Regions from separate parts of the Marmoricola sp. URHA0025 HA25 genome, predicted to be linked through region 2. Evidence: predicted binding sites of a transcription regulator. Region 2 holds the regulator's gene; each other region holds the start of a gene.
The links. Region 2 encodes LexA, which represses DNA repair genes until DNA is damaged. Its sites were predicted from a motif close to TCGAACANNTGTTCGA; they were not measured.

Region 1 (5,457 bases), 820 kb from region 2:
GCTACAGCCTGTACTCCTCGGCCAAGGCCGCGGTCGTGAACCTCACCCAGGCTCTCGCCGACGAGTGGTCGGCCGACGGTGTGCGGGTCAACTGCATCAACCCGGAGCGCACCGGCACCCCGATGCGCACCAAGGCCTTCGGCGAGGAGCCCCCGGGCTCGCTGCTGGAGTCGCGCGAGGTGGCGGTGCGGTCCATCGACGTACTGCTCAGTGGTCAGACCGGGCTCATCGTCGACATCCGCCGCGATGACCCGCTGGCGGGCGACGGCGACAGCATCTGACGCTAGGTCAGTCGTCCCCGATGAACCCGGTGGCCGGGTCGATCTGTGCCAGGAAGCCGCGGATGCACTCGCGGTGCTCCTCAAGTGACTGCCCGACCGTCGGGCTCACCGTGAACCCGTAGCCCTCGTTGGGACCACTCAGCCAGCTGTAGTGGGTGCCGCGGGACTCGTCGGGGCGAAGCCCGAAGGTCTCGCCGTCGACCTCGATGACCAGCTCGTCCGGAGCCTTCGGCTCGGCTCCCGGCGCGAGTCCGGGCAGCGCGCTCCAGTAGCCCTCGCTCAGTCGGTCCTGATCCATGCAGCCATCGTCTGCCCCGAGCGCATCTTGCGTCCACGGGGAATCCCGGGCAGCTAGGAGGCCCGTGCGGCCCAGTGGACCTCGAGGGGTGGGTCGTAGCTGCGTGGTCGTGGTCGGCCGGGTGGGTCGGGGGGTTGGCTGGTGTAGGTGTGTCCGGTCGGGGTGGTGGTCTGGACGGTGTGGCGTGGGTTGGGAATGGTCTTGGCACGCCAGTCGGGGTGTTCCTTGGTGTGGTTGCAGGCTTCGCAGAGGCCTTGGCCGTTCTCGGTGCTGGTGGGGCCGCCGGCCGCGGCTGGGGTGATGTGGTCGGTGTGTCGGATGGGGGCGTCGCACCAGGGGGTGCGGCAGGTCTGGTCGCGGGCGATGAGGAGTTGGCGGCGGGGGCCGTCGAAGAGCCGGCGTCGGGTCTCGATGCCGACCAGGTCGCCGGTCTTGGGGTGGGTGAAGAGGCGTCGGATCCAGGCTTTGTCGGCCTGGCGGGTGAGTTGGCGGGCCAGGGTGGCGGGGATGGGTCCGTAGCCGGTCAGGTGGGCCGGCTCCTGGTTGTGGTTGTTGTGGTTGCTGGTCAGGAGGGTGTGGTCGGTGATGATCAGCTGGATCTCGACCGGGGTGCCGACCGCGGTGGTTTGGCCGGTGATGCGTTCGACGAGGGTGTCGGCCATGATCTGGCCCCGGGTCCGGGGGTCGCCTTGGGCGCGTTTGTGGTCGGCTTCGCGGGTCAGGGCTGTGTGGCAGGCGACGCCGTGGGCGACGGGCAGGAACGCGGTCAGGTAGGTCATCGTGTCCGGGGCGGGGCGGAGCCCGGTCCGCCGGTCGGCGTGGGCTCCGCGGATTCGGCGGATTGCGGAGCCGGGGTCGAGGCGGTAGCCGATGGCGCGGGCGAGGTTGGCGACCTTCCGGTCCCCGCCGGTGTGCAGTTTCCCGGCCAGCTGGTGGTCGACCTGGATCCGGTCGGCTCTGGCCAGGACGGCGGTCTCGCGGGCGATCAGGGTGGCCCGCCACTCGCTGATCTGGCCGGCGGTCAGCGCGGCCAGGGTGTGGGGGAGCTCGCCGACCAGGGCCTTGGCCAGGCCGAGGTGTTGGGCGCCGCGGACCGGGGACTCCTGGCGGGCCAGGGCGATCTCGGAGGCCAGGCCACGCCCACGTTGGTCGGCCGGGATCCCGGCAGCAGCCTCACGGGCAGCACGCTGCTCGGCCAGGGTGACGCTCAACCGAGCTTGGGCTGCGGCCAGCCCGGACTTGAGCTGCTCCATCAACCCGATGTGGTCGATCAGCTGCGCCTCGGTCAGTCCGGTGCCGTTGTGGGCGGCGAGCCGGTCCAGTGCGTCCTGCAGGTCGGCGGTGGTCGGTGCGGGCGGCAGGGCGCGGTCAGCGGTGGCTGCGTCGCCGGTGCCCGAGATCATGGCGGCAGTCTATCGAACGTATGTTCGAACCGTCAATCGGATCGGCCAGGATTCTTCGACGATTTCTGGTTGCCGGCCGAGGTTTCGAGACGGTCGCTGCGCGACCTCCTCAACCACCGAGGTCGGGTCCCTGCCCCAACTCACCGGGTCTCGTCTGATCGCTCGCAAGCTCGCTGCTCGACCACCAGGGGCTGAGTTCCTGCCCCATCTCACCAGGTCTCGTCTGATCGCTCGCAAGCTCGCTGCTCGACCAGCTGGGGCCCGGGTCTCTGCCCCATCTCGCCGGGTCTCGTCTGATCGCTCGCGAGCTCGCTGCTCGACCACCAGGGGCGGCGTCCCTGCCCACCGCACCAGGTCTCGTCTGATCGCTCGCAGGCTCGCTGCTCGACCAGCTGGGTCCGGTCTGCACCGGACCGCAGGACCCAGCCACGCGGCGTACTCCTCCTCGCTGCCAAGAACCCAGCCACGCGGGGAGGTGAGGTCTCGTCTGATCGCTCGCAGGCTCGCTGCTCGACCACCTGGGGCCCGGGTCCCTGCCCATCTCGCCAGGTCTCGTCTGATCGCTCGCAAGCTCGCTGCTCGACCACCTGTGGTTGGGTCCGTCCCCACCTCACCAGGTCTCGTCTGATCGCTCGCAAGCTCCCTGCTCGACCACCTGGGGTTGCCTCCCGCCGACGCCACCGGTACCCCCGCACCTCCTAGACTGGCGCGGTCCGACTGCCAGAGAGGCACGACTTCCGCATGCCCGCACAGCCTTCGCTCACGCAGCGCGCGTTCGGTGTCGCCCGCCGCAAGGCGGGCGGGCGGGCCAAGCGTGCGGTACGCCGGGTCGCGGGCCGGCCGCTGGTGGCGTGGGAGCGTCGGAGCCTGCGTCCGGTCTTGTCGGTGGTGATGCCGGTCTACAACGTGGAGGCGTACCTGCGCGAGGCGCTCGACACGGTGCTTACGCAGAGCCTGCACAACCTCGAGGTGATCGCGGTCGACGACGGCTCGACCGACGGGTGCCTGGCGATCCTGCGGGAGTACGAGCGGCGGGACGCCCGCGTGCGGGTCCTCACCCAGACCAACTCCGGGCAGGGCATCGCCCGCAACCTCGGCATCGAGCACGCGCAGGGTGAGTTCGTCACGTTCGTCGACTCCGACGACACCGTCCCGCCGGGGTCCTTCGAGCACATGGTCGAGACGCTCCGCCGGTCGGGCTCGGACTTCTGCGTCGGCAGCGTGCGACGCCTCCGGCACAGCCAGTACCTGCGCACGACCTGGCAGCGCACCGTCCACCAGACCGACCGGATCGGCACCACGATCGACGAGTTCCCGGCTGCGATGCAGGACATCATCTGCGCGAACCGGATGTTCCGCACCGCGTTCTGGCGCGAGCGGGTGGGCGGCTTCCGCGGGCACATCGCCTACGAGGACCACGTGCCGATGCTCACGGCGTACGTGCGCGCCGAGAAGTTCGACATCCTCAGCCGGGTCACCTACAACTGGCGGCTGCGCGAGGACCACACGTCCACCGGCCAGCAGAAGGCCCAGATCCAGAACCTCCTGGACCGGATCGAGGTCAAGGAGGAGGCCCACGAGCTGCTCACCGCCGAGGCGTCGGACTTCGTGTACGACGTCTGGGTGGCGCGCTGCCTCGAGGTCGACTTCCCGCCGTACGCCGCGCAGGCGCTCGACGCCGACGAGGCGTACCGCAACGTGCTGGCCGGGGTGTACCGCACGTTCTGCGACCGGGCCACCGAGCGCGCCTGGGACCTCGTCCGCGTCTACCCGAAGGTGCGCGCCCACCTGGTCGCCCAGGGGCGCTGGGACGCCGTCGAGGACGCCACCCACTACTTCCTCTCCGTCCACCAGGTGCCGCCGACCAAGGTGGTGGACGGCCGGCTGCTCGCGGACCTGCCGGCGGACCGTGCCTTCGCCGCCGGCCTGCCGGAGCACCTGCTCCGGATGGCACCGCTCGAGGCGCACTTCGAGGGTGTCGTGCAGAAGATCGGCTGGCACGACGACCACGCACTGGTCACCGGCTGGATGCGGCACCGCTCCCTCGACATCGCCGAGCCCGAGCCGGCCCTCGAGCTGAGCCTGCGCCGCGGCGACGAGGTGCTGCCGTTGGAGGTCGAGCACCTCGCGATCCCGGAGGCGAACCTCTGGGCGCAGCTCCCGCACTCCGGCTGCGAGCACGGCGGCTTCCGCACTCGCGTCCCGTACGCCGCCCTGGCAGGGGACGGCCGGTGGCAGCTGCACGGGGCGATCACGGTCGACGGGATCACCTCGGCGGGCGCGTCCCACTACCGGATCCAGGGCTCCTCGGCGGAGCACCCGGGCTCCGGGACGGACGGACCGAGGCGCATCGAGGCGAGCTGGGACCCCAGTGACGGGTTCGGCTTCCACCTCGTGCCGGCCGGAGCCGAGCACCAGAAGGCACCCGAACGGCTCGCGGTCCACGCGGTCGAGCTCGGTGACGGCGAGCTGCGCCTCTCCGTCACCGGGGAGGGCGACCTGCAGCAGGCCACCCTCGGCAACGCGCGCCTCTCCCTGCCGCTCATCGACGTCAAGGCCGGCGAAACCGGGCACGTCCTCCGGTTCGACACCCGGGTCAGCGAGTTCGGCGGCTCGGCGCGGCCCGCGCCGAGCGGCGACTACGAGCTCGTCGTGGGAGGCGACGCCGCTGTCGCGGCCGGTGACCTCCTCGGCGAGCTCCCGCTACGACTGCGCACCCCCGAGCTCGGTGTCGACGTCAGTCTGGGCAAGGAGGTCGGCCGGCACCGGATCCTCAAGCTCTCCGTGGTCCCGGCGCTCGCCCACGACGAGATCGGCACCTACCACCAGTTCCGGCTCCAGGCGGCGTACCAGCGCTCGACCGCACCGCTGACCCCGAGCATCCTCCTGGCCAGCTACCTCGGCGAGGCGTGCACAGACAGCCAGCTCGCCATCGACCGCCATCTCGCCACGACCCGCCCGGACCTCGAGCGGATGTGGGGCGTGCAGGACAGCTCGACGCAGGTTCCCGACGGCGCGCGCGCAGTGCTGCTCGGCAGCGCCGAGTGGTACGACGCCGTCGCCACCAGCCGCTACCTCTGCAAGAACATCGACTTCGGTCCGTGGCTCCGGGTGCGGCCCGGGCAGGCCTACCTGCAGACCTTCCACGGCTACCCCTTCAAGTCGATGGGCCGCGACTTCTGGCGCAGCAAGGGCTTCCCGCCCGGCCAGGTGCGGCACTTCGCCGCGCGCGCCAGCGGCGAGTGGGACCTGGTCCTGGTGCCGAGCCCCGAGTGCGAGACCTTCTACCGCGAGCAGTACGGCTACACCGGCGCGGTGCTCCCCGCGGGCTACCCGCGCACCGACGCGCTGGTCAACGCAGACGCGGCGCAGGTCCGGCGCGACGTGCTCGCGCGGATCGGCGTACCCGAGGACCGGACGGTCGTGCTCTACGCCCCGACCTTCCGCGACACCCTCACCACGCGCGTCTACGCCG
Region 2 (5,457 bases):
GGTGATCCTGGCCAAGGTGTCCATGTTCATGCCGCCGACCACGACGACGTCTCCGGGGGTGCTCACTCCCGGAGCCTAGTGCCGGGCTATCCGGTGGCGGTGGCGGCGCCGTACTTCTCCCGGGTCGCCAGCCCCCAGGCGCTGACCGGCTTCATCAAGAGGCCCGAGGCCAGGACCAGGCCGGCGAGCACGAACCAGCCCGGCCGCCCCCACTGGATGCAGAGCGTGGTGATCAGGGTCGGCGCCGCGACCCGGGACAGGCTGAAGCCGAGGGCGGCGAAGCCCTGGTACTGCCCCTGCCGCTCGACCGGCGCGAGCCCCATCGACACGCCCCACTGCCCGCTGCTGGAGACCATCTCGCCGACCACGTGCACGGACGCCGACAGCAGCAGCACCACGATCGCGGCACCGCGCGCGATGCCGTCGGTGAACGCGATCAGCACGAACGACGCCGCGATCCACGCGCTGCCGCGCAGCACCGCCGACGCGCCGGAGGTGACGTCCTCGGCGCCGCGGCTCAGCCGGACCTGGAAGAGCGCGACCGCAATCGTGTTGAGGCCGAGCATGATCGCGACCATCGAGGTCGGCGCCGTCGTGTGCTCGCTGATCCACAGCGGGATGCCGATCTCGAGCACCACGAAGTGCATGAACAGCACGGCGGTGAGGAGGGTCGCGGCGACGTACGGGAGGTCGCGTACGACGCCGAGCCGCGGCTCGCCGTCCGCGCGGGCCGGCGCTCCGGACAGGTGCGGGAGCCGGTTGAACAGCAGGCCGGTGAGCAGCGAGGTGGCGGCGTCGAGGAGGAACACCCCGACGTAGGCCCACGGCTCGTCGATCCAGAGCGCGATCCCGCCGAGGAGCGCACCGAAGGTCATCGCGACGTTGGTGACCGCGCGCAGGTAGGCCTTGAACGGGACGCCCTGACCGCCGACCGCGATCCGCGCGATGTAGCCGTTGCGCACGGCGTTGGCCGCCATCTGCGCCGCCGCGACGAGCGAGATCGCCACGACCAGGGCCCAGAAGCTGCGGGCGATCGCCAGCCCGGCGGTGGCGATCCCGGTGAGGACGGTGAGGTCGCGCATCACTTCGCGGGGTCCGCGGGCGTCGGCCCACTGACCGCCGGGCACCTGCGCGAGGGCGCCTGCCACAGCCGCGATCGACAGGGCGATGCCGACCTGAGCGGGCTCGAGGTGGACGTGGCGGGTGAAGTACAGCGCGAAGGTGGTGAACACCGCTCCGCCGGACGCGCGGTTGACCAGCGTGCCGAGCGCCAGGACGCGCAGCGTGGAGTCGGTCGGGATCCCTCGACGCGTGAGCCGGGCGGGCGTCACGGTCTGCGAGGTCACGGCTCGAACCTACGTCCGCGCGTCGCTCGGCCGCCTCTGGTTTTCGGCCCGCTTCCGGACGCACAGCACCTTGCCAGCACGGGTTGATCGTGCGGACAGCAACCGTGGCGACGCTTGCCGGCGACAACCCACCAGGAGGGAACATGCAGAAGAAGTCAATCGCCCTGCTCGCGTCGACCGGCATCGCCGGCCTGGTCGCCGGCGGCGTCCTGATGACCGGGATGTCCGCCAATGCCGCGGACGACACCGGGTCGGCGGCGACGGGTACGTCGTCGTACGGCGGCGCCCCGGCCGGCACCGGCGCGCCGAACGGCAACACTGACCCGACCAAACCGATGAGGAGCGACGAGAAGCTGCTCACCGGGGACACCAAGGACAAGGTGACGGCGGCCGTGAAGGCGAAGTACCCCGACGCCACCTTCCAGCGGGTCGAGACCGACTCCGACGGTGTCTACGAGGCGCACCTCCTCGTGGCCGGCAAGCCGGTCACCGTCGAGGTGGACAAGTCGTTCGCGGTCACCGGCACCGAGTCGGCGCCGGCCGGCGGTGGCGACCACGACGGCGACGGCCCGGCCGCGCAGGCTGCGGCGGCCTGAGCGCACGAGTGCCCGGCGATGTCGCATCGCCGGGCACTCGTGAAGCCGGTGGTCGAGCCTGTCGAAACTCAGGTTTCGAGCCGCCGTTTGCGGGTTCGCACGCTCACCCGCAGGCTCCCTCCACCGGATCGAGCTCAGTCGAGATCAACCTCTTCGCGTCGCGACCCTGCTCGTCCCTCGCAGGGCCGCGGCTCAGACCTTGCGCAGCACGGCGGTGACCACACCCAGGATGGTGGCGTTGTCACCGTTGATCGGCTCGTAGGCGTCGTTGTGGGGGAGCAGCCACACGTGGCCGTCCTTGCGCTGCAGCGTCTTGACCGTGGCCTCACCCTCGATCAGCGCCGCGACGATCTCGCCGTTGTCCGCAGTCTGCTCCTGGCGGATGACCACGTAGTCGCCGTTGCAGATCGCCGCGTCGATCATCGAGTCGCCGGCGACCTCGAGCATGAACAGCGTGCCCTCGCCGACCAGCGTCTTGGGCAGCGGGAAGATCTCCTCGACGCGCTCCTCCGCGAGGATCGGGCCACCGGCCGCGATCCGGCCGACCAGCGGCACCTGGGTGGCCTCCGGCACGGCGTCGCCGATGCCGGTCGGGTCGAAGCCGTGCTCGTCGGCGCTGGCGATCGCGCGCCGCGCCGCCATCAGCTCGGGGATGAACACCTCGAGCGCGCGCGGCCGGTTGGGGTCGCGCTTGATGAAGCCCTTCGCCTCGAGCACCCGCAGCTGGTGGGCCACGCTGGAGGAGCTGGCCAGCCCGACCAGGTCGCCGATCTCGCGGATGCTGGGCGGGTAGCCGCGCTGCTCGATCGACTCGCGGAGCACGTTGAGGATGCGCTGCTGGCGCGGGGTGAGCCCGGTCGCGTCGGGCGGCGCGTCGGGCAGCTCGCTGACGTTGGAGCGCTTGGCTGCGGAGGGGCGGATGCGATCGGAGGCCATGGGCCGACGGTAGACCCATCGACGGCGGAGTTCAAACACATGTTCGAACGGCGTGTCGGGCGGTTCGCGGGCCCGGAAAGGGCTCCGGACGAGCCCGGGATCGGCGCTGCGTGGGTCGGCGTACGCTCACGCAGCGCCGAACGATCACGGGGTCCTGTCTTCAACCTAGACCCGGAACGGGCCCGGCCGTAAGGGCAGGGCCGGGTCAGTTTTCCGGGGGCATCCAGACGTACTGCGGCACGTTGCAGACCTCGACGAAGCCGGCGCGCTCGTAGACCGGCCGGCCGGACTCGCTGGAGTGCAGGACCGCGTGCTCGGCCCCGGCGGCGTGCGCCAGCTGCAGCAGCCGCTGTGTCACGGCGTACCCGATGCCACGGCCACGGACGTCCTCCAGGGTCGCGATGTTGTAGAGGCCCGCGGTGGTGCCGGTGAGGTACGCCGTGCCGCACGCGACCGGGCGTCCGTCGAGCGAGCCGATCACGTTGACCGCTCCCTGGAAGACGCTCATCACCTCGCTCATCGGCTCGCGCACCGACTCGGGCAGGCCGAAGCCGGTGACCATCATCGCGACGAAGGCGCGTGCGTCGGTGGTCTGCTCGATGCTCAACCCGGCGACCTCGGGGACCGGGGGAGCGGTGGTCAGGTCGGCGTACATGCCCGGGACGTCCTCGTGCTCGAGCCCGCGCTCCGTCAGCGCCGCTTCCAGCTCCGGCGACGTGTGCGACGGCGTGACCCACCACAGCCACGGCAGCCCGGCTCCGATGAACGAGTCCGCCACCTCCTCGGTCCGCCGCCGGGCGTCCGCCCCGAAGTGCGCGCCGGTGACGCAGTTGAACATCGGGAACGGCACGTCGCTGCGGATCGCGTCGACGTCCGTGTCCGGATCGCGGCGGAACATCGGGTGGTCGCCGGCGCCGGTGAAGAAGGCGAGCAGGTTGTCCTCGACCGGGGCGATGCGGGGATCGGTCATGGGGTAGTCAACCCCACCCGATCGGCCGGTGGTTGCGCTTGTCGAAACCCGCCCGAGAGCGCTCGAACATATGTTCTTGCGTTCCTCGAACGCGTGTTCTATCGTCGTACATGTGTTCGATCGAACGTCTGAGCGACCCGGCAGCGGTTCTGTCGGTGCTCGGCCGTAGAAACAGCACTGAGAAACAGCAGAGACAACCTGACTTCCCCCAGGAGAGAGACATGAGCACGCTGAGCATCTCGCCCGCCTTCGACTTCGTGAGCCCGACGCGGCGCCCGCGAGCTGCCCGGCGCACCACCGTCCGGCTCACGCAGCGCGGTCGCGTCGTGTTCGTGCTGGCGTTCCTGGCGGCCGCGTTCGTGGTGATGGTCGCCTTCGGCGGCTGGGCCACGGCGACCCACGACGCCGGCACGCCCGACCCGGTCCGCGTCGTCGAGGTCCAGGAGGGCGACACCCTCTACGGCATCGCCGGCCAGGTCGCCGAGCCCGGCAAGGTCCGCGAGATGGTCCACCAGATCCAGCAGCTCAACTCCCTGGCCGGCTCCAGCCTCCAGGTCGGCCAGAAGCTCGCCATCCCGAAGAGCTGAGTCGCCCTCGGTCCGCCGAGGACAGAGCGTCCGATGATCCCCTCGACCCGGGTCGTCGGCTGTGTGGGAAAGGACAGGGCGGGGCCCAGGCCCCGCCCTCGTTCTTTTCCGATGCACGCCGAGTGGGCAGAAACGCTGCGTCGGCGTGCGGTGAGCGGGCAGAAACGCTGCGTCGGCGTGCGGTGAGCGGGCAGAAACGCTGCGTCGGCGGGCGGTGAGCGGGCAGAAACGCTGGGTCAGACGCTTCCGGCTCGCGCCGCACCCTCACTCAGCAAGAACTGCGCAGCCGTGTACGTCGCCATCACCACCGACTCCACCCGTGCCGGTGCGCCCTTCCACAAGAACTTCCGGGTGCCGAGCACCGAGTCGGACAACATGAACAGCCCGGCCCCGAGCAGCGTCATCCGCCGCGCCGACGTCGGCAGCGCCGGGTCGAGCTGCGTCGCGGCGGCGACCGTCCCGGCGAGCATCGCGGAGTAGCCGGCGATGGCGGGCGCAAGCACCTTGTCCTGCCGGTAGGCGCCGAACACCATCCCGGGCGTGGTCACCGCCCACAGTGCTGCGACCCCCTTCGGCCCGGGCCGCGCGGAGCCACTGCGGTTGCGCAGGAACCCGCTGATGTAGGCGGCGTGGCCGACCGCGAACGACCCGCTCCCTACGGCGAACGGCTTGGTGCCGTGCGCCATCAACGCCAGGTCGCCGCCCCACCCTGCGGCCTGCGCGACGAGCGTGTTGGCCCGCAGCGGCGAGTTCGCCGCCTTCTCGTCGGTGATCAACGAAGCCATCAGGGTGGGCATGAGCAGCGGCTTGGTCAACACCCGCGCCTTGTGCGCCAGCTGGTTGGCCGAGCCGGCGAGCCAGGTGTCGGCGACCGCCAACCCGGCGTACGCGAGCTTGAGCTTGGTCGAGGTGCGGAGTCGGGCCACCCGCTGAATGTAGTGCCTCCTACGGGCTCCGGACGTCATACGTTTGGTGGCTCGGGGCCCTCGATCCGTATGACGTCCGGAGCGGTCCTCAGTGGC
Region 3 (5,457 bases), 1.5 Mb from region 2:
CCGCCCACGATCACCGGCAGGGCCTGGAGGTCCGGGCGGTCACGGATCGCGACCGACGCGTAGAACGCGTCCATGTCGACGTGCAGGATCGGGCAGGCCAGTGACCGGTCCGCCGGCCTCACCGGACACCTCGTTCGCGGGGCGACGGCCCGGGTGCGCGCTCGGTGTCCGGACCCGGGTCAGCGGCGGGCGAGGGTGTGGATCTGGGCGGCCAGGGTGAGGTACTCGGGCCGGTCGGCGACGGCACGCTCGAGGTCCAGCAGACCGTCGACCGCACCCGGCTCGAGGTCGAGCAGGGCCGAGGGCACCAGGTCGGTGAACACACGTACGGCGTGCATCCCGATGAGCTCGAAACCGGCCTCGGCCACCAGGTCGGCGACCTCCGCCGCCGTGAACCGGCGCTCGTGCTCCGCCGAGGTAGGCGTGCCGCCGAGCAGGTCGCGCGCCTGTGCGAAGTGACCGGCCATCGCACGGCCGAGCACGGCGGCGTGGCGCTGGCTGACCAGCAGGCTGAGGGTGCCGCCGGGGCGCAGCAGCCGGCCGAGCACCGCGAGGGCGTCAGCCGGGTCGTCGACCAGCCCGAGCACCTCGTGGCAGAGCACGAGGTCGGCGGTGGCGGCCGGGACCAGGTCGACCGCGTCGGCCAGGTCGCCCTGCCGACCGCTGACCAGCTCAGCGACGCCGTGCTCCCGGGCTCGCCGGTCCAGAGCCGCGAGCGCGTCCGGGCTCGGGTCGATGACGGTGACGCGGTGCCCGAGCTCGGCGACGCGCACCGCGAACCCGCCGGTCCCGCCGCCGACGTCGAGCACCGTCTGCCCCGAGGGACCGTCGTCGAGAGCTCGTCGGCAGGCCTCCCAGACGACCGCCGTGCGGGTGGCAGCGCGGCGCTCGAGGGGGCGTTCCATGCGGTGAACACTAACGACGTCACCGGGGCGTGGTCAGGCCACCTGGAACGGGGCGTGCCCGGTCACGCCGAGCGAGGTCTCGACGACGGCGAGGAAGCGGTCGGCGTCGCGGACCAGGTCGTCGGCCTCGCGCTCGGTGACGGCACGTCGCGACCCGGCCTCGGCAGCGGCCCGCTTCGCGGCGCCCGCCGCGAAGAACGTGGCCCACTCGCGCAGCTCGGGGGCGACCTCGGCGAGCAGCACCCAGGCGTTCTTCTGCCGGCGCTTCTGGACCGGCATCGGCTGCGCGCGCGCCGCCAGCAGCGCAGCCGTCGCCCGCAGCGCGGCGACGTGGGCGAGGGCGTAGCGCCGCGGAACGTCGGTGCAGGTGATCGCCTCGCGCAGCGACTCGGCGGACCGCTCGAGGTAGGAGTGCGTGGCTGCGGGCAGGTGGAGGTTCATCTCGCCCTCAGTCCAGGGAGCCGGCGAGGCGCCAGACGCCCTCGCTCCAGTCGAGGGTGAGGTCGAAGATCCCGAAGCCGGGATCGTCGACGGAGGCGACGGAACGACCGCGGGCGGCGGCGACCCGCCAGACCTCCCGCTGGGACACCAGCTCGGAGTGCCCGGGCGCCTCCTCGGGCCGTCGCAGCCACCAGGCGCCCGACTCCATCCAGTGCGCGATCACCTCGCGCACCTGCCAGAGGCGACCGCGCCAAAGGAACTGGTCGGGGCCCTCCTCACCCTCACCGGCGAGCACGTCGCCCGGACCCTTGCGCACTTCCACCAGCTCGTCGTACGGCCGCACCCGCCTGCTCCTTCCGTTGTCGGCGGCCCGGTGGACGATGGGGTCGAGTCACCGCCACCGGGCCGTTGATCGAACGTGTGTTCGAACGATTCCAAGGTACACCCGGCCACGGACAGCCCGTCAAGCAAGAACCGCACGGGGCCTCTGCAGCCGGTGGGATAACTTGCCGACCATGAGCGAGCACCCCTCCATCGCCGGCTTCCGCGCCGAGCTCCAGGCCCGCGGCGGCCGGGGCCGGATCGTGGTGCTCCCCGACTCCGTGCACACCGCCGCGCTGGCTGCCGAGGCGCTCGGGTGCGAGGTCGGCGCGATCGCCAACAGCCTGCTCTTCGCCGCCGCGACCGACTCCGGGGAGCGGGTGCCGGTGCTGATCCTCACGTCCGGCGCGCACCGGGTGGACACCGCGAAGGCGGCGGCGGCAGTCGGCGCGCCTGCGCTGGAGCGGGCGACTCCCGACTTCGTCCGGGAGCACACCGGTCAGGTGATCGGCGGGGTGTCGCCGTTCGCCCACCCGCGGCCGGTTCGCACGTTCCTCGACCCCACGCTGCGGCAGTACGACGAGATCTGGGCTGCCGCGGGGCACCCGGCCGCTGTCTTCTCGACCACCTACGACGAGCTGCTGGAGATGACCGGCGCCGAGGAGATCGAGGTCAACTGATGTCGCCGCGGCCGCCCGTCGAGATCTGGATCAACCCGGCGTGCTCGAAGTGCCGCACGGCCAAGGAGAACCTCGACGCGGCGGGCATCGAGTACGTCGAACGGCGCTACCTCGACGACCCGCCGACGGCCGCCGAGCTCGCCGGTGTCCTCGACCGGCTCGCTCTCGAGCCGTGGGACGTCGCAAGGCCGGCCGAGACCCGGGAGGCCGGCATCGACCTGCCCCGCGACGCGGCGCACCGCGACGACTGGATCGAGGCGATGGTCGCGCACCCACGCACCATCCAGCGCCCGATCATCACCGCCGCCGACGGGACGACGGTGGTGGCCCGCGACGCCGAGACGCTCGCCGGGGTGGTGAAGCGGGAGGCCCCGACCGGCTAGTAGAGGCCGTCGAGGTACTGCGGGCCGTAGTACTCGTCGAGCTCCTCGAGGGTCTTGCCCGACGGCTCGAGCTCGTGGGCGATCACCGCCCGCCGGGGCACCTGTGCGTCCGGCTCCCAGGACGCTGGTTCCCACAGCCGCGAGCGCAGGAACGCCTTCTGGCAGTGGTGGAAGACCTCGTCGATCTCGACCACGACCGCGAGCACCGGTCGATGTCCCTTGACCCGCATCGCGTCGAAGAACGGGGCGTCGGAGGCGAGCCGCGCCCGGCCGTTGACCCGGAGCGTGTCGCCCCGGCCGGGGATCACGAAGAGCAGGCCGACCTGGGGGTTGGCCAGGATGTTGCGGTAGCCGTCGGCGCGCCGGTTGCCGGGCCGCTCGGCCAGGGCGATGGTCGTGTCGTCGACGACGTGCACCAGGTCACCTGCCGGATCGCCCTTGGGTGAGGCGTCGCACGAGCCGTCGGGTCCGGCGGTCGCCATCACGCAGAACGGGGATGCGGCGAGCCAGTCGCGGTCGAGGTCGGTCAGCGAGCGGCGTACCTTGTCGCGGGCGCGCTGCTGCGGCTCACCGAGCAGGCCGACGAGCGCCTCGACGTCGGTGATCTCCGTCCAGGCCGGTGCCGCGGTCTCGTCCACGTGCCCGAACCTACGGCAGCCCGACTGCCCGGGCGACCTGAATATGCTGCCGGCGTGGACCTGGTGCCGATGGTGTTCTCGACCGGCTGGGCCAGCGGGGTCAACGCCTACCTGGCGGTCCTCGTCCTGGGCATCGCCGACCGCGTGGGCGACTTCTCCTCGATCCCGGACAGCCTCGGGCGCACCGACGTGCTCGTCGCCGCCGCCACGCTCTACGCGATCGAGTTCGTCGTCGACAAGATCCCCTACCTCGACTCCACCTGGGACGTGGTCTCCACCGTGATCCGGCCGGCGATCGGCACCGCGATCGCGTTGCTGGTCTCCGGCGACGCGGGCTCCGTGCAGCAGGCGGCGTACGGCGCGCTCGGGGGCGGCACGGCGCTGGCCAGCCACCTCGTCAAGGCCGGCGGACGCCTCGCCCTCAACGCTTCCCCCGAGCCGGTGAGCAATGTGGTGGCGAGCCTCGGGGAGGACGTGGCGGTCGTCGGGGTGGTGCTGCTGGCGATCCAGCACCCGTGGCTCGCGCTCTCGCTGGCCGCCGTGCTGCTGGTGGTCGGCGGGTATGCCGTGTACCACCTGCTCAGGCTCGTCCGCCGCGGCTGGCGGCGCTGGAAGGGCACAGCGGCACCGGCGTGACGGACGCCCGCACGCCCGGACCCTAGGGTGTGCGCATGGCACGGGTGGTGGTGATCGGCGGTGGCTTCGGCGGGCTGGCGTCCGCGGCCCGGCTCGCCAAGCTGGGTCACGACGTCACCCTCCTCGAGGCGTCCGACCGGCTGGGAGGCGCGCTCGGCCACGTCGAGCAGGACGGGTTCCGCTGGGACAGCGGCCCCTCGACGACCCTGCTGCCGGCAGTGATCCGGGACTTCTTCCGCAAGTCCGGGCGGCCGGCCGAGAAGGAGTTCGACCTGGTGCCCGTCGACCCGGTGCAGCAGCACCGGTTCCCCGACGGCACCGTGCTGGACCTCCCGGGAGGGAGCCGGGCCGCACAGCTCGCCGCCGTCGCGTCGGCGCTCGGCGAGGAAGCCGGCCGTGCCTGGATCGCGTACGTCGACTCCTTCGGCGACGTGTGGGAGACGCTGCGCAAGGACTGGTACGAGCGGCCGTGGTCGGAGGAGCACGCGAGCAAGGAGGCCCGCGACCTGCTCTCGACACGGCTCACGCTGCACCGGCTCGTCAACCGCGAGCTCCGCGACGACCGGCTCCGGCTGCTGGCCTGCCACCGCGCGGCGTTCGACGGGCACGAGCCCCGCAACGTCCCGGCCTGGGAGGGCGTCTGGTCCTACGTCGAGCAGAACTTCGGCGCCTGGACCCTGCCGGGCGGCATGGGCCAGCTCGCCGACATCCTCGCGTCCCGGCTCGAGACGCGCGGCGTCACCGTGCTGACCGGCAACCCCGCGCGCGACCTGGTCGTCGAGGACGGACGCGCCCGGGCCGTCCGCGTCGACGAGGGCACCGTCGACGCCGACCACGTGGTGTGCGCGATCGACCCGCGACGGCTGCCCGCGCTGGCGGCGTACGTCGCCCGGACGATGCCCGCGATCCCCCCGTCCCTGTGCCACATCGGCGTCGTCGGGGAGGTGCCCGACCTGCCCGCCGAGGTCGTCCTCTACGGGGACCCCACGCTGGTGCTCCGGACGACCGGCACCGCGCCCGAGGGCGCGCACGCGTGGACGGTGCTCGGACGCGGACGGCTGGCCGAGGACATCGTCACCGCCCTGCACCGGGCCGGCGTCCGGATCCGCGACCAGGTCGAGGTCCGGGTCGACCGCTCGCCCCGCGAGCTCGTCGAGCAGTGGGGCGGCTCCCCTCTCGGCGTGCTCTGGCAGGGCCGCAACACCCTGGTCCACCGCCTCGGCACGCGGACCCCGGTCGCGGGTGTCTACATGGCCGGTGCCCACACCACTCCGGGCTCCGGTCTTCCCAGCGTCGGCCTGTCAGCGGCCCTCGTCGCTCAGGTGATCGGCCCCGCCTAGCCGCGAGCGGGCAGAAACGCAACCCTGCAGTACGCCGAGCGGGCACAAACGCAGTGCCGGAGTACGCCGAGCGGGCACAAACGCTGCCCAGGAGTACGCCGAGCGGGCACAAA

Region 1: a site for LexA is predicted at 1,995-2,010, ahead of ACVW00_RS00930 (DUF222 domain-containing protein). Genes of this name have one in related genera too.
Region 3: a site for LexA is predicted at 1,759-1,774, ahead of ACVW00_RS12580 (DUF6504 family protein). Genes of this name have one in related genera too.

What each region holds. Positions count from the first base shown of each region.
Region 1 covers NZ_JBSSCD010000001.1:206,824-212,280, reverse strand. Annotated here, with positions in the region: gene ACVW00_RS00940 (SDR family NAD(P)-dependent oxidoreductase) at 1-281, shown strand, start outside; gene ACVW00_RS00935 (hypothetical protein) at 289-579, opposite strand; gene ACVW00_RS00930 (DUF222 domain-containing protein) at 633-1,982, opposite strand; gene ACVW00_RS00925 (CDP-glycerol glycerophosphotransferase family protein) at 2,724-5,457, shown strand, end outside.
Region 2 covers NZ_JBSSCD010000001.1:1,026,254-1,031,710, forward strand. Annotated here, with positions in the region: gene ACVW00_RS04940 (carbohydrate kinase family protein) at 1-66, opposite strand, end outside; gene ACVW00_RS04945 (MFS transporter) at 87-1,346, opposite strand; gene ACVW00_RS04950 (hypothetical protein) at 1,490-1,942, shown strand; gene lexA (transcriptional repressor LexA) at 2,135-2,878, opposite strand; gene ACVW00_RS04960 (GNAT family N-acetyltransferase) at 3,084-3,848, opposite strand; gene ACVW00_RS04965 (LysM peptidoglycan-binding domain-containing protein) at 4,070-4,435, shown strand; gene ACVW00_RS04970 (lysoplasmalogenase) at 4,672-5,361, opposite strand; gene ACVW00_RS04975 (hypothetical protein) at 5,450-5,457, opposite strand, start outside.
Region 3 covers NZ_JBSSCD010000001.1:2,562,202-2,567,658, forward strand. Annotated here, with positions in the region: gene dinB (DNA polymerase IV) at 1-122, opposite strand, end outside; gene ACVW00_RS12570 (methyltransferase domain-containing protein) at 180-905, opposite strand; gene ACVW00_RS12575 (SAV_6107 family HEPN domain-containing protein) at 939-1,346, opposite strand; gene ACVW00_RS12580 (DUF6504 family protein) at 1,354-1,689, opposite strand; gene ACVW00_RS12585 (YbaK/EbsC family protein) at 1,862-2,347, shown strand; gene ACVW00_RS12590 (ArsC/Spx/MgsR family protein) at 2,347-2,730, shown strand; gene ACVW00_RS12595 (MSMEG_1061 family FMN-dependent PPOX-type flavoprotein) at 2,727-3,368, opposite strand; gene ACVW00_RS12600 (DUF4126 domain-containing protein) at 3,423-4,004, shown strand; gene ACVW00_RS12605 (phytoene desaturase family protein) at 4,040-5,344, shown strand.